Regions from separate parts of the Pseudarthrobacter sp. CC12 genome, predicted to be linked through region 2. Evidence: predicted binding sites of a transcription regulator. Region 2 holds the regulator's gene; the other holds the start of a gene.

Region 1 (12,043 bases), on a different contig from region 2:
CTACGTCCTGTCCCCACTCCGGCACCGGCTGTGGGTCAACGGAGGAGAAAAGGTGTTCCGCCGGATCGAAACCGCACGCACCGGCCAGCAGTTCTACTGACCAGCCCCCACCACGCGCCAACACCCAGGCACCCGCCGGGCCGCACCCCTGTGCAGCCTGCCCCGAATACCGTCCGCCCCGTGAGCCCCCCGGCCGCGAAGAGTCGAGAAGAAGGTCACCCCTTGAACACAGTTTCCGCCGCTACCGGGCTTCAGTACGCCAACCTCAGCGACGCCGACTTCGAGGCCTTCGCCCTGAAGCACCCGCAGAACAGTTTCCTGCAGTCCATCGACTTTGCCCGCTTCCAGCGCGCCCGTGGACAGCAGGTGGAACTCTTCGGAGTCCGGTGCGACGGCGAACTTGTCGCCGCCGGAAAGCTCAACTTCACCACCACCCGGCTGGGATACACCGTCTGCGAATGCGCCAAGGGCCCCCTCATGGACTACACGGACCGCGAACTGGTGGGCGCCGTCGTCGGGCTCCTCCGCAAGCATGCGGCGGGCCGCAAAGCCGCTGAGCTGCGGATCTCTCCCAACATCCGGTACATCGCCCGGGACGCCGACGGCGCGGAGCAGCCGGACGTCGAAGACAACCGGCCGCTGGTGGCGGACCTGGAGCGACTGGGATTCCAACACCAGGGCCTGGACATGAACTTCGTCAACGTCAACTGGATGTTCATCAAGAACCTGGTAGGGATCCAGGACGCCGAAGAACTGATCATGGGCACCAGCTACCGGACGCGGAAAGCCATCCGCAAGGCGGAGAAGAACGGCGTCTTCCTCGAACAGGCCACCCTGGAAACCCTCGACGATTTCTACGGCGCACTGAGCCGCGCCGGCGACGAAAAGGGCTTCGTGTACCGCGAACGCGCCTACTACGAGAACCTGCTCCGCACCACCTCCGCGGAATTCACCAAGCTGATGATGGCCAAGATCGACATCCCGGCCTACCGCAAGTCCATTACCGAACGCCTGGCCGCGGAGTCAGCCACGGCAGCCGAACTCCGCCGCGAGGTTGAGGAGACAGGCAGCAAGAAGAAGGCCAACCGGCTCAAGGTGGTCCAGGACCTGGTGGACAGCTACGAGCGGAGCCTGAAGGACATCGAGCGGTTCCCCGACTCGGTCGGAACGGCAACCGTGGCAGCCATCCATTTTGTTTGCTACGGCGACGAGGTGGTGTGCGTCATCGGCGGCACCGTCCAGGACTACATCTACTTCAACGGCGCAACCTCCCTCTACTGGGGAATGATGCTGCACGCCCTGGAGAAGGGCTACCCGCGCTACAACTTCTATGGCACGTTCGGTATCTCCGGGCAGGACGAGGAAGGCCACGGCGGCTACGAGTTCAAGAAGGGCTTCGGCGGTGAGGTGGTCCAGCTGGTGGGCGACTTCGTCCTGCCGGTGCGTCCGGCCATCTTCCATGCCAACAAGCTCGCCAGGTCCGCCGCGGCGGCCGCCCGCACACTGCTGGGCAAACTGCCGCTGAAGCGCGCATCCTGACAGTCCATCAACCGCGCACAGGGAGGAACCGGGCATGACCAACCGGCCCGAACGGCCCGGGTCCAGGCCGACAACTGACGGCCTGCCCAAGACTGAACCGCTGACCCCTGCGCAGCTCCGGCAGGATGCTGCGGCCAAACGGATGCTGCGCCGCCTGGTCCAGGGCGAGAACCCTCCCACGGCTCCGTTAAGCATTGTGGACCGGCTGGCGGGCAGCCCGTACGCCAACCCCACCATCCAGGTGGGCGGCGTGGACACCTCAGCGCGCAAGACCTTGGACTTTGCCTTGCACCTGGCGGAAACCATGTTCCGTTACGGCGCCGGAGCCCTCGAAGTCGAAACCAGCATCATCGCGGTCACGGCCGCCCTGGGGCTGAAGAACATCGAGGTTGACATCACCAACCAGTCCGTAGGCATCAACTACGCGCCCAAGGACCAGACTCCCATCGCCCTGCTGCGCGTGGTGAGGTCATGGACCAACAACTACGCGGGCCTGGCAAAGGTGCACCAGCTGGTCACCGACATCGTCGCCGGCGGCGTGGGCCGTGACGAGGCGATCCGCAGGCTCAACGAGGCCATCACCAGTCCCAAGCCGTACCCCCGGTGGATGGTTACCGTGGCGTTCGGCATCTTCGCGGCGGTGTTCGTGGGAGTGCTGGGCGGCGGCCCGGTGTCATCGGCGATCGCGTTCGCGGCAAATATCGGAATCAGCCTGCTGGCCCGGCAGTTGGGACGCTCGCGGGTCCCGGACTTCTTCATCACCGCCAGCTGCTCCTTTGTGGTCACCATCCTGGCGCTGCTGTTGTGGCAGCTGGGGCTCACCACGTCACCGTCAATTGTGGTGGTGGGCGGCATCCTGCTGCTCCTGCCCACCGGCCGCCTGGTGTCCTCCGTGCAGGACGCCATCAACGGCTTCCCCGTAACCGCGGCGGGCCGGTTCCTGTCCACCCTCCTGACCTTCGGCGCCATCGTGGCAGGAATCGCCGTTGCCTTCGTCGTGGGGGAGCTCACCGGCCTGCAGCGCATCGACGTCACCCAGACCTTCCCGCCCGCCTACGACCTCTGGGTCCTCATTCTCTTCGTGGCTGCAGCGGTGATGGCCATCGGCATCACGGAACAGACCACCTGGAAGCTGCTGCTGCCCACGGCGGCCGTTGGCGTCGCCGGTTACCTGGTGCTGCTCGGCTGCGGAGTGTTGGGTATCGGCGACCGGTTCTCACCTGCCATCGCCGCCGTCGTCATTGGCCTGCTCGCCCGGGTGGTGGCACTGCGCATGGGGGCACCGCAGCTGGTAGTGGCGGTGCCCGCGGCACTGATCCTGCTGCCTGGCCTCACAATATTCCGGTCAATGTATGTGCTCACCGTTGAGGAGTCCGAAGTCCTGGCGGGCGCCGGCGGGATGCTCAGTGCCGGTGCCATCGTGCTGGGCACGGCAGGGGGCATCGTCCTGGGCGACGTGCTGGCCCGCCCCCTGACCCGCAGCCTTGCCAGCAACGAGCGGCGCCGGGCGCGCCGCCGCTAGCAAAACCTAGATCTGCCCGACCGGAAGTTTCTTTTCAGCCTGGAACACGTCCTCCACCCGGCCCTGCGCCCAGTAACCGGAGAGGGACACCTGGCGGCGTTCGAGGCCGCGCTGCTTGAACAGGACCTCCCGCAGCGCCTTCATGTAGCCGCGTTCGCCGTGCGCAAAGACGTCCACCATGCCGCTGGGCCATTCGGCGTCCGCCACGGCCTTGACCAGCAGGTCGCTGGAACCGGCCGGGGTGCCGTTGCGGGGCAGCCAGGTCACCTGCAGACCCGCAGGCGCCGAAAGGGGCTGGATGTCGGCTTCGGAGCCGACCTCCAGGAAGGCAAGGCCGGTTGCCCCTGCCGGGAGGGCCTCGATGCTGGCGGCGATGGCGGGCAGGGCCGCTTCGTCACCGGCAAAGAGATACCAGTCGGCCCCGGGATTGGGATTGTACGCACCGCCCGGGCCGGTGAACGTCAGGGTCTCGCCCGGCTGGGCCTTGGCCGCCCAAGGACCGGCGAGCCCTTCGTCGCCGTGGACCACGAAGTCGATGGCCAGTTCCCGGGTTTCCGGGTCCACCCAGCGCACCGTGTAGGTGCGGGTGAAGGGCCACTGGTCGCGCGGCATGGTTTCCCGGACAACCTCCAGGTCCAACGGGGAGGGGTACTGCACGTCCGGCTGCGGGAAAATGATCTTCACGTACCGGTCAACGAACCCGTTGTTGATGAAATCGCCGAAACCCTCTCCGCCGGCCACGATCCGGACCATGTGCGGGGACAGCTGCTCCTTGCGCAGTACGGTGAGGTTGACCTGCGGACGGCTCTTCTTGGTTGCGCTGGGGGCGGCGGGGACAGGGCTCATAGGGCAAGCCTAGCTAGGGCAGCGGCGGGAGTTCCCAGGTTACGCCAGATGCCCCTTGTTCCCGGAGCAGTTGGTTCACCCGGCTGAACGGCCTCGAGCCAAAAAACCCGCGGGACGCGGACAGGGGACTGGGGTGGGCGCTGGCGACGGCCGGGGCGCCGGCAAGCAGCGGCCGGACCCCCTCAGCCTCCTTGCCCCACAAGAGGGCCACCAAGGGCAACCCCGACCCGTCCGGGGCCTTCCGTGCGGCCAGCGCCGTGACCGCCGCCGTCGTAATTTCCTCCCAGCCCTTCCCGCGGTGGGAGCCGGCCGCACCGGCCCTGACGGTCAGGACCCGGTTCAGGAGCAGCACGCCCTGCTGCGTCCACGCCGAAAGGTCGCCATGGACGCGCGGGGGAATGCCCAGATCGGATTCCAGCTCCCGGTAGATGTTTACCAGGCTGCGGGGGAGGGGGCGGGTGCGGGAGTCGACCGAAAACGACAGGCCGACGGCGTGTCCAGGCGTGGGGTAGGGGTCCTGGCCCACGATGAGGACCTTCACGCCGGCGAGCGGCTGGCGGAAAGCGCGCAGGACGTTCGACGGCGCCGGCAGCAGCTGGTGTCCGGCCGCCTCCTCGCCTGCCAGGAAGGCCAGCACCTTCCGCAGCTGGGCTTCCACGCCCTGCAGTGCCGCGGCCCAGTCCGGAGCCATGAGCTCTGCCAGCGGCAGCTCGGCCAGGCCGGCGAAGCTGAGCGTGTCCGCCGGGTCCTGCTGGAGCTCAAACAGCGCATCCGATTCAACCATCGTTCCATTGTCGCAGGGACCATGTGGAGACCAGGCACCGTGCGGCGGCGGCCCGGGCCGCCGAATGACACTGCTGTTATTCGGCGGCTAGCATAGGGGTAAGACATTGACCGTAACCAGCTAAGGAGTGCGCCGTGGCGGAACCGGCCCGGGAACACCTGCCGGAGCAGGATCCGCAGAAGTCCCTCCTGGCGGATTTCATCCTCCGCGAGTCCTCCCTGTCGGAGCGCGAACAACAGATGCTGGCGCTGGAACGGCAGTGGTGGAAGTACGCGGGAGCCAAGGAACAGGCCATCCGCGAGCTCTTTGACCTCTCCGCAACCCACTACTACCAGCTTCTCAACGCACTGATCGACCGCGAGGACGCCGTGGCCCACGATCCCATGCTGGTCAAGAGATTGCGTAGACTACGTACGTCGCGCCACCGTGCACGTACTGCCCGGCGCCTGGGATCCGACGCTTAGAGACGCCCCAGGCCGGGACAACAGCCGCAATCAACAAGGATGTCCTTCCACCATGACCAGATACGCCCGCGATGAATTCGACAAGGTCCCCGAGGCCGCGTCGCGACAAGGTGTCCACCGGACGGCTTCGGCCCCGTCCCGGGTACGGCTTTGGCCCATCCTGGCGGTGGGAATGGCAGCCCTTGCCATTGGGCTGCTGTCCTTCCTGATCCTTCCCAAACTCGGCTTCAACGCCAACGCGAGCCAGGCATCGGCAAGCGTGGAGTCAGCTCCGCTGGCCGGCACCGGATCCACGCCCACGGCCACGCAGGCTGCCGGCTCCGCCTCCAGGGGGACCCCCACGCCGTCCCCCTCTGCCGGGCCAACCCAGGTCAGCGAGCCAGCGCCCACGTCGTCGGCCACCCAGCAGGCCGTGGTCGACAGGACGCAGGCAGTGGCTGTCTACAACGCCGCCGGCACGGCCGGGCTGGCCAGCCGGGTGGGCGGCACGGTCCAGGCCGACGGCTGGCGGCTCGGCCCGGTGGGCAACTGGTCCGGCGCCCCGCAAAAGTCCTCCGTGATTTTCTATGCCGGCCCCCAGCAACTGGCCAGTGCCCAGGAACTCGCCGGGCTGTTGAATATCCCCACCGTTGTGAGCAGTACCGAGTTCCAGGTACCACTCGTCGTGGTCCTTGGCCCGGGTTACCGGTAGCCGCACCCCGTCCAGTTACCCGGTCTGGTCTCCACCCGGCCCCCGATGGAAAGAGTTGTTGATCATGGCACTGGGAACCGTCAAATGGTTCAACGCTGAAAAGGGCTACGGCTTCATCACCGTTGACGGTTCCGGTGACGACATTTTTGTCCACTGGTCCGCCATCCAGGGGGAGGGCTACCGTGCCCTGGCCGAAGGCCAGCGGGTCCAGCTCGATGTCGGCGAGGGCGAAAAAGGTCCGCAGGCGGAAAACGTCCGGCCCGCGCAGTGATGCCCGCATTGCGTCCCGGAGCCCGAGCCATGCCGGTACTCGCGCTGTCCCTGGGAGCCGTCCTTTCGCTGGGTGCATGCGCCGGCACCGGCGGCAACGCCAGGGTGGAACCTGCCGAGGCTTCCGGCGACGGTGTGCTCCGGGTGGGCGTCATCCTGGACAACTCCGGTGACAACGCCTTCCTCAACGCCCCGCAACTGGCTGCCGCCAAGCTTGCCATCCAGGACATCAACGCCGCCGGCGGACATAAAGGCCGGCCAGTGGAGCTCCTTCCGGTGCACCCGGACCAGGACACGGCGAAGCAGGCAAGCGACGCAGCGGCCGCCAAAGCGGACGTGGTGATCGGGCCCACCGACTCCAGCCACGCCCCGGCAGCAGCGGACATCCTGTCCCGCGCACACATCCCCCTGATCTCGCCGGCCAATACCGCTGCCGGTCTTACCGGGCTGGCGAGCGGAGGCTACTACTTCCGGACCGCAGCAGCCGACGTTGCGCAAGGACCCGTGCTGGCCAAACTTGCCAAGGACGCCGGCGCCGCCACGATCAGCGTGCTGTACCAGGAAGGCTCCTACGGCAAGGACCTCTCCGGAGCCGTCTCGGAGGCAGCCAAAGGGGCCGGACTTACGGTCCTGCCGGGCGCCCGTTTCAAAGCCGGTGCTGCCGCCGAGGCCGCCCGCTCCGCGTCCAAGGCCAAGCCGGACGCCGTCGTCGTGATTGCCCGCGAGGGTGCACGGGACGCCCTGGTGGAGCTGAACAGTGCAGGCGTTGCCGGCTCCCGGATCATCCTCAGCGACGGCGCGTTTGCCCGCTACGGGTCCGGGCTCGCACCCGGGACACTCGAAGGTGCCCGCGCCGTCGTTCCCGGGCAGTTGCCCGCCGCTGCGTTCCAGGCGAAACTGCTGGCCGTTGACCCGGCACTCAAGGATGTCTCCTTCGCCGCTGAAACCTACGACGCCGTCACACTGGCGGCCCTGGCCGCGGCCCATGCACAGGATGACGCCGGCCGCTCCATTGCCGCGAACCTGGTCCCGGTCTCCGGGGGAACAGCTTCCTCCGGTGCCGGCGCGCCGGTCGCCCCCTGCCTGAGCTACAAGGAGTGCCTCGGTGGACTCGCAGGCAGCCCGGACATCAATTACGACGGCGAATCGGGCCCGGTTGCCTTCGATGCCAATGGGGACATTACCTCGGCCGCTTTCTCCGTGTACACCTTCGGGGCCGACAACAGCCCCTCTCTGTCCGGCCGGGAGACGGCGGGCCACTCCGGCTGATCGCCCTGGGCGAAGCGGACCCTGCCTGCGGGGCGTTACGCGTCTTTTCGCTTGCACTCTCACCTGGGGAGTGCTAATTATTGACTTAGCACTCTGACGTACCGACTGCTAAAGCAACGCCTGGTTCCGGCTGGCAGCGCACGGCACCGGTCGACGAGCGAAAGAAACACCTCACTTCAGTGAGATCCCCGCCCGGAGGCATACAGAGGCCCCCGGCAAAGGATCGTCCGTCGCGGGCACTGCAGCGAAGGTTCATTCTTAACGACTGTCCCGAAAGGACTATTGCCGTTATGGCCAAGATCATTGCATTTGATGAAGAGGCACGCCGCGGCCTTGAGCGTGGCCTGAACACCCTCGCCGACGCCGTTAAGGTCACCCTCGGCCCGCGTGGACGCAACGTCGTCCTCGAAAAGAAGTGGGGCGCCCCCACGATCACCAACGATGGTGTCTCCATCGCCAAGGAGATCGAGCTGGACGATCCTTACGAGAAGATCGGCGCCGAGCTGGTCAAGGAAGTTGCCAAGAAGACCGACGACGTTGCCGGTGACGGCACCACCACGGCAACCGTCCTGGCCCAGGCCCTGGTCAAGGAAGGCCTGCGCAACGTTGCTGCCGGCGCCGACCCGCTGTCCCTCAAGCGCGGCATCGAGAAGGCCGTTGACGCCGTCACCGCCGAACTGCTGAACTCCGCCAAGGAAATCGAAACCAAGGAAGAGATCGCGGCCACCGCCTCCATCTCCGCCGGTGACGACGAGATCGGTGCCCTCATCGCCGAAGCCCTGGACAAGGTGGGCAAGGAAGGCGTCATCACGGTCGAGGAATCCAACACCTTCGGCCTGGAGCTGGAACTCACCGAAGGCATGCGCTTCGACAAGGGCTACATCTCCGCCTACTTCGTCACCGACGCTGAGCGCCAGGAAACGGTCCTCGAGGATCCGTACATCCTGATCGTCAACTCCAAGATCTCCAACGTCAAGGAACTGGTTGCTGTCCTGGAGAAGGTCATGCAGTCCAACAAGCCGCTGCTGATCATTGCCGAGGACATCGAGGGCGAGGCCCTGGCCACCCTGATCGTGAACAAGATCCGCGGCACCTTCAAGTCCGTCGCCGTCAAGGCTCCGGGCTTCGGCGACCGCCGCAAGGCCCAGCTCGCCGACATCGCCGTCCTCACCGGCGGCCAGGTCATCTCCGAGGAAGTTGGCCTCAAGCTGGAGACTGCCGGCCTGGAGCTCCTGGGCCAGGCCCGCAAGGTAGTTGTCACCAAGGACGAGACCACCATCGTCGAAGGTGCCGGCGACGCCGACCAGATCGCCGGCCGCGTTTCCCAGATCCGCGCCGAGATCGAGAACTCCGACTCCGACTACGACCGCGAGAAGCTGCAGGAGCGCCTGGCCAAGCTGGCCGGCGGCGTGGCAGTCATCAAGGCCGGAGCCGCAACCGAGGTTGAGCTCAAGGAGCGCAAGCACCGCATCGAAGACGCAGTGCGCAACGCCAAGGCTGCCGTTGAGGAAGGCATCGTCGCCGGTGGCGGCGTGGCCCTGATCCAGGCCGGCGCCAAGGCATTCGCCAACCTGCAGCTCTCCGGCGACGAAGCAACCGGCGCCAACATCGTCCGCGTTGCCATCGACGCGCCGCTGAAGCAGATCGCCTTCAACGCCGGCCTCGAGCCGGGCGTTGTGGTCGACAAGGTCCGCGGCCTGCCCGCCGGCCACGGCCTGAACGCAGCAACCGGCGAGTACGTCGACCTGCTGGCTGCAGGCGTCAATGACCCCGTCAAGGTGACCCGCTCTGCCCTGCAGAACGCGGCCTCCATTGCCGGCCTGTTCCTCACCACCGAAGCAGTGGTTGCTGACAAGCCGGAGAAGGCCGCAGCACCCGCCGGTGGCGACGACATGGGCGGCATGGGCGGCATGGGCGGCTTCTAAGCCTCCCGGCCGGGACCTGCCCGCCAAACTGCAAAGTGCGGCCCCCTCTTCGGAGGGGGCCGCATTTTTATGTCGAAGGTTTTGGGTCCCGGCCACGCTGACGCGGCCGGCGCTGGCTGAGCCGCCCGGACGAGGAGCTGCGGGAGGCGGGTTACTTCCGGGCCGAATCCAGCATTCCCTGTACTTCCTTCTTGAATGCTTCCGCCGCGGCCTGTGGTGTCATCCGGTCGTACAGCACTTCATCCGTGTACCTCCTGATGACGTTCTGGACGCTGCCTGCACCCACGGGCGGGACAGGGGGTGCGTCCTTGATGTCCGGGGCTATGTCCTTCAGGAAGCCAACCACGGTGGTGTCAGCCGGCTTGAGCTGCGGGGTGATGCCCGAAACGATGTCCGGATTGGTGGGGACGCCCCTGTCGGTCATCAGGATGGCGCCCGCCTCCGGACTGTTGGTGAGGTAGTTGATGAACTCCGCGGCCTGCTGGGGATGCTTCGAACGCGAGGATGCCGACCAAAACATAGTGGGCTTGTAGTACATGCCACTGTCGGTCGAGGCACCGTCGACGCTGGGCGCCCGCAGCATTTTGATGCTGCTGCCGGTGGTGGCTTCAAGGGAACCAAGCTGGTTGGTCCACCACCAGGCCATGGCAACCCGATTTGTTCCGAACAGGCTTTCCTCCAGTCCTGCCCCTGCATCCTCGGTTGCCACGGTCGCTGCCGGACTGGCCTTGGAGTCGCGCTGTTCCTTGATCCGTTCCCAGAAAGATGCTGCAGTGGCGGCTTCAAAATCGAGCTTGCCGTCCCCTGAGTAGAGATTCTCGCCGTGCTGGCGCAGCCAGATGATCAGGTCGGCCTCGTTGCTGCCATAAGCGGCCCCGTAGATCTTCCCATTACCTGCTGCGCTGATCTTCGTCGCCGTGTCCACGAAGTCTTTCCACGTCCAGGTCTTGTCGTCCGGCACGGGCACTCCGGCTGCCTGGAACACTTTCGTGTTGGCCATGATGACATAGGCGTTCTGGCCTGTGCTCAGCCCGTACTGGGCGCCCCCGTACTTACCCGACGCAAGCGCTTCCTTGTCGAGTTTTGAGGTATCAATGCCGTTTTGCCTGGACAGGTCCATCAGCGCCCCGCGACCGCCGTATTCGGCGATGTATTTCTGGTCCATCTGGATGACGTCGGGTGCATCGTTGGCAGCGGTCTTCGTGGCCAGCTTGTCCCAATAGCTGGACCATTCTCCCGGCTCTGCTTTGATTTTGATGTTCGGGTGCGAGGCCTCAAAGGCCGCGATGACTTTGTTTGTCTGCGCATTCAGGTATTCATTGCCCCACCAGGCGAACCGCAAGGTCACCTGGCCGTTGTCGCCTGAACCGCCGGGGGCCCCGCAGCCGGTGGCCAGGAGGGAAAGGGCCAGCGCGGCCGCGCCCAGCTGGAAGCGGCGCCGGCTTACGACTGAAATCGTCATTGATGTTCCTTCCGGATAGGCTCCTTTTACGCCGCGGAAGCCGTGATGCGCGAACCGTGGGCGTCAGAAACCGCTTTCTTAAGTTATGCGGCGATTGTTTCGTGTGCTCTCCGCCCACGTCAAGGGTTTCCGGTAAACGTTTTCCCGCCCCCGTCGGTTTTTGGGTGCACGGCCGTCCCACAGCCCGGTTCCGGGGCGCCGGAGGGCGGCAGCTCACCCAGGCTGAGATGCGGTGGCGTCGGTCCAATGTCGGCCGCTTCTGGCAGGATGGACCAGTGACGATTACTGCAGCGGCTGATGGTTCGGCCTTGGGAAACCCCGGCCCGGCCGGCTGGGCCTGGTATGTGAATGACGATTGCTGGCGTGCCGGCGGCTGGCCCCACGGGACCAACAACCAGGGGGAGCTGATGGCTGTCCTTGACCTCCTGCGCGCTACCGCGCACCTGCCGGGGGAAGACCTCCGCATCCTCTGCGACAGCCAGTACGTGATCAATTCCATTACCAAGTGGATGCCGGGATGGAAGCGCAAAGGATGGCGCAAAGCCGATGGCAAACCCGTCCTCAATGTGGAACTGCTGAAGGAACTCGACCGCGAACTGGCCGGACGCACCTACACGTTCGAATGGGTCAAGGGCCACGCCGGGCACGACCTCAATGAAGCTGCCGATGAACGGGCCAGGGCCGCGGCCACGGCGTACCAGCAGGGAGTGGCGGCACGGTCCGGCCCCGGGTTCCCCGGCGGCCATCACCCGGGGGCCTCCGAGCGCCCGGCGGCGGCCCAGGCGGCGCGAGGCGCAGGCTCCCCGCCGGCAACGCTGGATATCCCGGCCGCGGCGCCGGCCCGTTCCACGGCGCCGGTGTCTTCCTACGAGGAACCCGACCTGTTCAGTGAACTGGACAATGAAGCCCTCGAAGTGGCCGAAGCAATCCAACAGGCGGGCTCCATACCGCCGGAAGCGCTGGTGGAGGAGCTCGAACGTGAGCTTCTGGGCCCGCTGGTGCGCGGGGACATCGGGCGGACCGCCGTCCTCCTACACCCGGACTTCATGGAAATCGGCAGTTCGGGAAGGGTGTGGACCCGGGATGCCATGATGATGGCACTGGAAGAGGACCCGGGGGAACGGACCGACATCGAAATCCTGGGTGCTGACCGCATCGGCACCAGCGCGGTCCTGCTGACGTACCGAAACTTTGCGCGTACCGGCACGACGCTCCGCAGCTCACTGTGGGTCCTGGACGGGGAACGGTGGCGGCTGCGGTTCCACCAGGGA
Region 2 (9,463 bases):
GAGAACAATCTCGCCATCATTCCGGTCCTTAACAAGATCGACCTCCCGGCGGCCCAGCCTGAAAAGTACGCAGCCGAACTGGCCAGCCTGATCGGCGGCGACCCCGAGGATGTCCTGCGGGTGTCCGGTAAAACCGGCGTCGGCGTGGAGGCCCTCCTGGACAAGATCGTCCAGGACCTGCCGGCGCCGAAAGGCGACCCGGACGCGCCGGCCCGCGCCATGATTTTCGACTCGGTCTACGACACCTACCGGGGCGTCGTGACCTACGTGCGCGTGGTGGACGGCATGCTCCACCCCCGCGAACGCATCCAGATGATGTCCACCAGGGCCTCTCACGAACTCCTGGAAATAGGCGTCAGCTCCCCGGAACCCACACCCTCCAAGGGCCTCGGCGTAGGTGAAGTGGGCTACCTGATCACCGGCGTCAAGGACGTCCGGCAGTCCAAGGTGGGCGACACGGTCACCAACCTTGCCAAGCCGGCGGCCGAGTCCCTGCCCGGCTACGCCGACGCCAAACCCATGGTGTTCTCGGGCCTGTATCCGCTGGATGGCGCGGACTACCCGGTACTCCGCGACGCCCTCGAAAAGCTCATGCTCAATGACGCTGCACTGGTCTATGAGCCGGAGACCTCGGCCGCGCTGGGCTTTGGGTTCCGCGTGGGCTTCCTGGGCCTGCTGCACCTTGAGATCACCCGCGAACGGCTGGAGCGTGAGTACAACCTCGACCTGATCTCCACCGCACCGAACGTGGAATACGAGGTGACTTTGGAGGACAAGAAGGTGGTCCGCGTGACCAACCCCAGTGAGTACCCCACGGGCAAAATCGCTGAGGTCCGCGAACCCATGGTGTCGGCCACCATCCTGGCCCCCAACGAATTCGTCGGCGCCATCATGGAACTGTGCCAGTCCCGCCGCGGCGTCATGGGCGGCATGGACTACCTCTCCGAGGACCGGGTGGAAATCCGGTACCGCCTGCCGCTGGCGGAAATCGTGTTCGACTTCTTCGACATCCTGAAGTCCAAGACCCGTGGCTACGGTTCCCTTGACTGGAAGGCCGACGGCGAACAGGTTGCCGACCTTGTGAAGGTCGACATCATGCTCCAAGGCGAACAAGTGGACGCCTTCAGCGCCATCACCCACCGGGACAAGGCCTATGCCTACGGCGTGATGATGACCGGGAAGCTCCGCGAACTCATCCCGCGGCAGCAGTTCGAGGTGCCCATCCAGGCGGCAATCGGCTCCAGGATCATCGCCCGCGAAAGCATCCGGGCCATCCGCAAGGACGTGCTGGCCAAATGCTACGGCGGTGACATCTCCCGGAAGCGCAAGCTGCTGGAGAAGCAAAAAGAAGGCAAGAAGCGCATGAAGATGGTGGGCACGGTGGAGGTGCCGCAGGAAGCGTTCATCGCCGCCCTGACCACCGACGAATCGAAGGACAAGGCCAAGAAGAAGTGACCACCGCGCAGCAGGGGACCCGCTGATGCCCAGCACGCTTCCCCTCGGCGACCCGGCGCCGTCGGACGGTCTGCTGCCTGCCCAGGCAGCAGACGGTGCGGCGGCCCGGGCCTTTGGCCTGTATGTCCACATCCCGTTCTGCGCGGTGCGCTGTGGGTACTGCGACTTCAACACCTACACCGCCACGGAACTGGGTGGCGGCGCGTCACAGGACGCCTACGCCCAAACGGCAGTATCGGAAGTGTCATTGGCCGCCAGGGTGATGACCCGTTCCGGGCTGCCGGAGCGCAAGCTCAGCACTGTCTTTTTCGGGGGCGGCACGCCCACCCTGCTTCCGGCCGATGACCTCGCCCTGATCCTTCGCGCCGCCATTGACCGGTGGGGCATCGAGGACGGCGCCGAGGTCACCACGGAAGCCAACCCGGATTCGGTCACGCCGGAGTCCCTTGCCGTCCTCAAGGAGGCGGGCTTCACCAGGGTCTCCTTTGGGATGCAGTCCGCCGTCCCGCACGTGCTCAAGGTCCTGGACCGCACCCACACCCCCAGCAGGGTTCCGCAGGTGGTGCAGTGGGCGCGGGAGGCAGGGCTGGATGTCAGCCTGGACCTGATTTACGGGACGCCGGGGGAGTCGCTGGCCGACTGGCGACACTCCCTGGAAACTGCCTTGACCTACCAGCCGGACCACATCAGCGCCTACGCCCTGATTGTCGAGGACGGGACCAAGCTGGCGGCGCAGATGCGCCGCGGCGAGGTGCCGGGAATTGACGACGACGACCACGCCGACAAGTACGAACTCGCTGACCAGCTCATCACCGACGCCGGGCTCGGCTGGTATGAGGTCAGCAACTGGGCGCGGAGCCCGGAGCACGCGTGCCGCCACAACCTGGCCTACTGGCGTGGCGACGACTGGTGGGGCATCGGCCCCGGCGCGCATTCGCACGTGGGCGGGGTGCGCTGGTGGAACGTGAAGCACCCGTCCGCTTATGCCAACCGACTGTCCCAGGGGCATTCGCCCGCGGCGGGCCGGGAAACCCTTGACGCCGGAACCAGGAACATGGAGCGGGTGATGCTGGAGGCGCGCCTGCAGTCAGGGCTTGAGGTTTCGGCCCTCAGCGCCGGGGGCAGGCACCAGGTTGCCGGGCTCATCGCTGACGGCCTGGTGGAGCCGGCCGCCGCTTTCAAGGGCCGCCTTGTCCTTACGCTGAAGGGCAGGCTCCTGGCGGACGCTGTGGTCCGCCGCGTCCTTCCGGACTGACGGCCGCCGGCGCGTCCAGGGGGAGGGCCTGCGCCGCTACTTGAGCCAGCGCAGGTTGTACTGGTAGCGGTGCGGCTGGCCCTTGTTGACGTGGATTCCTGCGGCCACCGAGAAGCAGGTCAGCGCCACCCAGATCAGGGTCGCGATCACGGCGAAGATGTTGCCAACATAGGGGATGAACACCAGGATGTTGGCCAGCACGGCGGCGATGGTGGGCGGCAGGCTGAAGTTCAGCGCCTCTTTGGATTCCTGCGCGGTGAACGGCCCGCGGTCGCGGAAGATCAGGTAGATCAGCAGCGAGGGGACACAGCCAAGGATCCCGCCGAAATGTGCCAGCGTGGCCCATTGGCGGTCTTCGCTGGCCGTGAGCGGCAGGGCATTGGCGGGGACGCCATGGTACTCGGAGCGGCCCTGGCCATCCCTGTGATCACGTGCGTTTTCTGCCACAGTCTGTTCCTTCGGAGATGCAAGTGGTGCTGACGTCAAATACGGGCGCGTAGTGCAATGCCCCTGAAAAAGGCGGCATTGCACTACCAAGAATACTGGCTTCCGGCGCGGTGTCCGCCCCTCAGGGCACGGTGAGGAAGTCGATGACTTCCTCAACCCGCCCCAGCAGCGATGCTTCCAGGTCGGCGTAGGTGCGTACGGCGCCCAGCAGCTTCTGCCATCCGAGGCCGATGTCTTCCTTGGTCGTATGCGGCCAGCCGAAGGCTTTGAGGATCCCGGTCTTCCAATCCTGTCCGCGGGGCACGGCCGGCCACTTGTCGATGCCCAGGACCGCCGGCCGGATGGCCTGCCAGACGTCAACATAGGGGTGTCCCACGATCAGGACATTCCCGGCCGCGCCGGGGGATGCCATGACCGCGTCGGCAATGCGGGACTCCTTGGAATCCGGAACGAGGTGGTCCACAAGGACGCCGAGCCGCCGGCCGGGACCGGGGTTGAAGCCGGCAACCGCCGCCGCCAGATCATCGATGCCGTGCAGGGGTTCGACGACGATGCCTTCCACCCGAAGGTCGTCGCCCCAGACCTTTTCCACGAGTTCGGCGTCGTGCTTGCCCTCCACCCAGATGCGGCTTGCCTTGGCCACCTGGGCCCGCTGGCCGGCGACCCGGACAGAACCGGAGGCCGTCCTGCCGGCAACCGGAGCGCCGGCAGCCGGCCGCGGCGCCGGGGGTATGAGCCTGATGGGGCGGCCCTCCAGGAGGAAACCGAAGCCCAGCTTGAAGGACCGGGACTTCCCGCGGCGGTCCTCCAGGGCAACCACGTGCATCCCTCCGGACTTTTCCACCCGCGTCACGGCGCCTACCCAGCCTGACTGCACATCCTCCAGCACCATGCCCCGCTCCACCGGCACCTCGGGCAATTCCGACTTGGCCGGGGCGGAAATGCCGCGGGGCCCCCAGTTTTGGTAATCCATGGATTCGATCCGCCTAGCGCTAGGTCCTCCGCACCGGAATTTCGCCCGGAGCGGTACCAATGCTAACAACGGGCCAAGGCATAATAGACTGTTAGCACTTAGGCATGTCGAGTGCTAACAAGGTGGCATCTGGCGGGGCATGGGCCCTGCACCATGGATGGAGGTGGAGAGTGAGCGAGCCACGCAAACTGGAAGTGCTGCGGGCCATCGTGGAGGACTACGTCCACTCCCGCGAGCCGGTTGGGTCGAAAGCCCTGGTTGAGCGGCACCACCTTGGGGTTTCCAGCGCAACCATCCGGAATGACATGGCGGCCCTTGAGGACGAGGGATTAATCACGGCCCCCCACACCAGTGCAGGGCGGATTCCCACGGACAAGGGCTACCGGCTTTTCGTTGACCAGATCTCGGCAGTCAAGCCGCTGTCGGCGGCCGAACGCCGGGCTATCCAGTCCCTCCTTGAAGGCGCAGACGATCTCGACGACGTCCTGGACCGCACCGTCCGGCTGCTGTCGCAGCTGACCAACCAGGTGGCTGTGGTCCAGTACCCGCACCTCAGCAAGGCGTTGGTGCGCCACATCGAATTCGTGCTGCTTGCCCCCCGCAAGGTGCTGGTGGTCCTCATTGCCAACAGCGGCAAGGTGGAGCAGCGGGTCATCGACGTCGGCCAGGACCTGGGCGACGACGCAGTGGCAGCACTCCGCACGCGTTTCCTCGCCGCACTGTCCGGGACGCCGCTGAGCCGGCTTGCCACGGCGCTTCCCTCCGTCGTGGCCGGCACGGCACAGGCACAGCGGCAGGCTGCGCACGCCCTGGCACTTGGCCTCGAGGGGCTGGCGCAAAACACCAGGGAGGACCGGATGGTCATGGCCGGGACAGCCAACCTGGCCCGGTCAAACGTTGACTTCCCCCTCAGCATCGGTCCCGTGCTCGAGGCCCTCGAGGAGCAGGTGGTGATGCTGCGGTTGCTGAGCGAGATGGCCCAGGACCACCGCGGCGTTGCCGTCAGCATCGGAAGGGAAAACCCCTACGACGGCCTGGCCGAAGCGTCGGTGGTGGCCACCGGCTACGGCCCCGACAGCGTCGCCAAGGTAGGAATCCTCGGGCCCACCAGGATGGACTACCCCACCACCATGGCCGCCGTCCGGGCAGTGGCCCGGTACCTTTCCAGGATTTTGGGGCCCTGACCCGCGCGGCCGGAGCATGTTCCGGCCGGGAACAACGGGCCGGGCCGCCCGACTGAACGCAGTACAACAAGGAAGAGATACGAACTTTGAGCAGCCACTATGACGTCCTTGGAGTCTCACCCGAAGCTACGGGCGAAGAGATCAAAAAGGCCTACCGCAAACTGGCCCGCACCCTCCACCCGGACGTAAACCCCGGTGAGGATGCCTCGGAACGCTTCAAGGCAGTAACTCACGCCTACGAGGTCCTCTCCGACCCCCAGAAGCGGCGGATCTACGACACCACGGGCAACGAGAACGGCACGGACAACGGCTTCGGCGGAGCCGGCTACGCGGGCCAGGGCTTCGCATTCCAGGACATCTTCGACACCTTCTTCGGCGCCGGGGGCAGCTCCGGCCCGGCTTCCCGTGTCCGCCGCGGCCAGGACGCCCTCATCAGCGTCCGGATCGACCTTCGCGACGCCGTGTTCGGCGTGAACAAGAAGCTCGAAGTGGACACCGCCGTGGTCTGCCCCACCTGTGAGGGATCCTGCTGCCGGCCCGGCACCCACCCCGAGCGCTGCGACATCTGCGGCGGCAGCGGCCAGGTCCAGCGGGCCGTCCGCTCCATCCTGGGCCAGGTCATGACTGCGGCCCCCTGCGGCACCTGCGAAGGCTTCGGCACCGTCATCAAGGACCCCTGCAACGAATGCAGCGGCCAGGGCCGGATCCGCAGCCGGCGTTCGCTGACCATCAAGGTCCCCGCCGGCGTAGCCACCGGAACCAGGATCCAGCTCTCCGGGCAGGGTGAGGCCGGCCCGGCGGGCGGCCCCGCCGGCGACCTGTACGTGGAAATCCGCGTCAACAATGACGCCACCTATGTGCGGGAAGGCGACGACCTGCACGCCACCCTGCACATCCCCATGACTGCCGCTGCCCTGGGCACCGACGTCAACCTGGAAACCTTCGACGGCACCCAGGACATCGACGTCAAGCCGGGAACACAGTCCGGCGAGGTCATCACCCTGCGCGGCCTTGGTGTCACCCACCTGCGCGGCTACGGCCGCGGGGACCTGAAGGTCCACCTCCAGGTGGACACCCCGGCGAAGCTCGACCCGGCGCAGGAAGACCTCCTCCGGCAGCTCGCCAAGCTTCGCGGGGAACAGATCACAGAGGGAAAGCTCGCTGCCAGCGGCGGCATGTTCGCCAAGCTCCGGGACCGGTTCGGTAACCTGTAGCGGTGAGCAATCCCGTCTTCTTCACACCCGCCGGGTCGCTGGCCGGAATGGCCCCCGGCGGCCACTTTGTCCTGGACGGTTCCGAGGCACGCCACGCAGTCACGGTTAAACGGCTGTCGCCGGGGGAGTCGGTGGACATCGTCGACGGGGCCGGCACCCGCATGACCGGAAAGGTCGTCTCCGCTGCACCCTCCGGCCTTGAAGTGGAGTGCGGTGCCGTGGCCACGGATGAAATGCCGGACGTACGGCTGGTGCTGGTCCAGGCGCTGGCCAAGGGAGATCGTGACGAGCTGGCGATCGAGACGGCCACCGAACTGGGGATCGACGCCGTCATACCGTGGCAGTCGGAACGGTCGATCGTCCGGTGGAAGGGCGACAGGGCCGCCCGCGCCCACGCCAAGTGGGAATCCGCCGTGGCGGCAGCCGCCAAACAGGCCCGGCGGGCCTGGATTCCCGAAGTCCGGGCAGCGGTTGAAACAGCAGGGCTGTCCGCTGCAGTGGAGGCCGCTGACCTGGCAGTCATCCTGCACGAAGACGCAGTGCGCCCGCTGCGTGCTGTCCTTGAAGAGTGGCAGGGGAATGCCCGGACGGGAATCCTGGAAGTCCTTCTGATTGTCGGTCCGGAGGGTGGAATCAGCCCGCGGGAAGTAACGAAACTCTGCGACAAAGGTGCCGTGACTGCCCTGTTGGGGCACCACGTCCTGCGGTCCTCCACAGCCGGTCCCGCCGCCGTCGTGCTTGCAAGCGACATCCTTGGCCGGTGGACCGCTACCTGACTTTGAAGGACCTCGTGTCCTCATTGCGGTCCGGCTCCCCGCCGGAACCTGCCTGGGCCACCCGGAGCTCATAGTCGCCCGGCGGAAGGTTGAGCGCCAGCGTGAAATCTCCGGCCTGCCCCTGCCCGGCGGCCGCCGTGGTTTCTCCGGTCAGGAAGGGCGATTTGCTGCCACCGTCCCCGGACTGCAGGATTTGCCAGTGCAGCTTTGCCCCCGGCGACGTGCTGCGGCCGGTGATTTTCACGCTGCCGCTGGGCACCTCGGTGTTTTCCTGGGGATCGATGATCCAGACCGGTGCCACCAGGCCGGCGGCCCGGGTCATCAGCGCGCCCAGCTGGACTTTTCCGAACGCCACGTAGTCCGTGTGGCCGTCCACCAGGATCCGGACCCGGACCTGCTGCCCGGTGTCGATCAGGCCCGAGCTGGCAGCGGCGGCGGTGGCCGTATAGATCAGCTGCTGGATGGCACGGGCTGCCATATCAGCGTCGAGGTTGCTGTTGAAGGCATCTGCGGAGACGTCAACGGTGATGATGTCCTTGCCTGAAATGGACGTGGCAAGTTTGTCCGGGTTCTGCCACGGCGTGAAGAAGTCAGGGTCAAGCGGTTTCTCTGACATCATGGCGCGCAGGGCGCGGGTCACCGGGTTTTCCTGTTCCGGGACGTCCCGGAACTCGCGGTAGAGGAAGACGTTCCCGCCCGTGCGGCCGATCCAGTACACGGGCGCCTTGTTGGAGGACTGGGTGGTTTCCAGGGGGGCGCTGGTGGAGGGAGCGTCCGGCATGGTGCCGCCTGTGGCGGGGACCGAGGCGACGGTCCCCGTGGGGGCTGGTCCGCCTTCGGCAGTGCAGGCAGTGAGGACCGGAACGAGCACCAGGATTCCTGCCAGGACGGCCGGGCGCAGGCGGCCCATGGGTCGTCCTGCCCTTTCGGGCACAGAGGTTTCCGGCACTGTCCTGCCCTTGTCCTTTCATGGCGTGGCGGGCCGATCCCCCTGGCGGCCTGGCGTTCCAGCAGATGCTGGATTTCCAGCATTACACAGGGGAGGGCCGCCCCAACCGCGCATTCGCCTCCCCGGCCCCAACTGCAACGGGAACGATATGAGGCCGATATGAAGTTGATACCAAACGCTGCTTTTCGCTGCCCGCAAACGGCTCTTCAGGGTGGCGGAGGTGCAGGTCACTGGCCCGGCAGGTATCCGGCCGGGGCGTGTGCTGGCGTAAGATAAAGGGACCGCCGGCAGGTGCCCCGTTCATCGGGTATCGGCTGCAGCGAACAACTGATGTCGATCTTTGAGGGGACCACGGGCCTGCGGGCCAGCACCATGACTGAATCAGCAAATGGTAAGCGCCGGCTCAACACGGGCGATGGCAGTCCGGGGGAATTCCCGCACTCCCTTCCCGGCATCCGGACCGAAGTAGTCCTCTTCGAGAACTCCGACCAGATGGTTCAGTCGCTCGGCAGTCATGACGAGGCACTGCGGTTCATCGAGGAGCAGTTCCCGGACGTCAACTTCCATGCCCGCGGCAACGAACTGTCCATCAGCGGACCGGTCAGCGACGTTCCCCGCATCATGCGGCTCCTCCAGGAGGTCCGTGGCCTTGTGGCCCGGGGCACCGTCATCACCCCAGCGGTGCTGCAACAGCTGGTGGCCCTCCTCCGCACGCAGTCGCTGCAGAATCCCGTGGACGTGCTCACGCACGACATCCTCTCCAGCCGCGGCAGGACCATCCGGCCCAAGACGCTCAACCAGAAGACCTACGTTGACGCCATCGACGCCAACACGGTGATCTTCGGTATCGGCCCGGCCGGTACCGGCAAGACCTACCTGGCCATGGCGAAAGCCGTGCAGGCACTGCAGCAGAAGGAAGTCAGCCGGATTATCCTGACGCGCCCTGCGGTAGAGGCGGGGGAGCGTCTCGGGTTCCTGCCGGGCACGCTCAGCGACAAGATCGATCCCTACCTGCGGCCGCTTTACGACGCCCTGCACGACATGATGGACCCCGAATCCATTCCCCGGCTCATGGCCGCCGGCACCATCGAAGTGGCACCCCTCGCCTACATGCGCGGACGCACCCTCAACGACGCCTTCATCATCCTCGACGAAGCCCAGAACACCACGCCGGAACAGATGAAGATGTTCCTCACCCGGCTCGGGTTCG

Evidence for each region. Region 2 encodes HrcA, which represses chaperone genes, less so after heat shock. Its sites were predicted from a motif close to TTNGCACTCGNNNNNNNCGAGTGCNAA; they were not measured.
Region 1: groL (chaperonin GroEL) is a predicted target of HrcA. The motif match lies at 7,471-7,497, and genes of this name have one in related genera.

Annotation. Positions count from the first base shown of each region.
Region 1 covers NZ_JARDJH010000026.1:54,303-66,345, reverse strand. The annotation lists gene PV772_RS16590 (peptidoglycan bridge formation glycyltransferase FemA/FemB family protein) at 1-100, shown strand, start outside; gene PV772_RS16585 (peptidoglycan bridge formation glycyltransferase FemA/FemB family protein) at 223-1,539, shown strand; gene PV772_RS16580 (threonine/serine exporter family protein) at 1,574-3,061, shown strand; gene PV772_RS16575 (siderophore-interacting protein) at 3,068-3,907, opposite strand; gene PV772_RS16570 (uracil-DNA glycosylase) at 3,921-4,691, opposite strand; gene PV772_RS16565 (DUF3263 domain-containing protein) at 4,826-5,155, shown strand; gene PV772_RS16560 (LytR C-terminal domain-containing protein) at 5,208-5,846, shown strand; gene PV772_RS16555 (cold-shock protein) at 5,911-6,117, shown strand; gene PV772_RS16550 (ABC transporter substrate-binding protein) at 6,147-7,385, shown strand; gene groL (chaperonin GroEL) at 7,676-9,310, shown strand; gene PV772_RS16540 (extracellular solute-binding protein) at 9,462-10,772, opposite strand; gene PV772_RS16535 (ribonuclease HI family protein) at 11,048-12,043, shown strand, end outside.
Region 2 covers NZ_JARDJH010000002.1:219,109-228,571, reverse strand. The annotation lists gene lepA (translation elongation factor 4) at 1-1,455, shown strand, start outside; gene hemW (radical SAM family heme chaperone HemW) at 1,481-2,710, shown strand; gene PV772_RS02655 (DUF4870 domain-containing protein) at 2,747-3,157, opposite strand; gene PV772_RS02650 (DUF3097 domain-containing protein) at 3,279-4,130, opposite strand; gene hrcA (heat-inducible transcriptional repressor HrcA) at 4,301-5,314, shown strand; gene dnaJ (molecular chaperone DnaJ) at 5,401-6,528, shown strand; gene PV772_RS02635 (16S rRNA (uracil(1498)-N(3))-methyltransferase) at 6,531-7,304, shown strand; gene PV772_RS02630 (GerMN domain-containing protein) at 7,297-8,214, opposite strand; gene PV772_RS02625 (PhoH family protein) at 8,626-9,463, shown strand, end outside.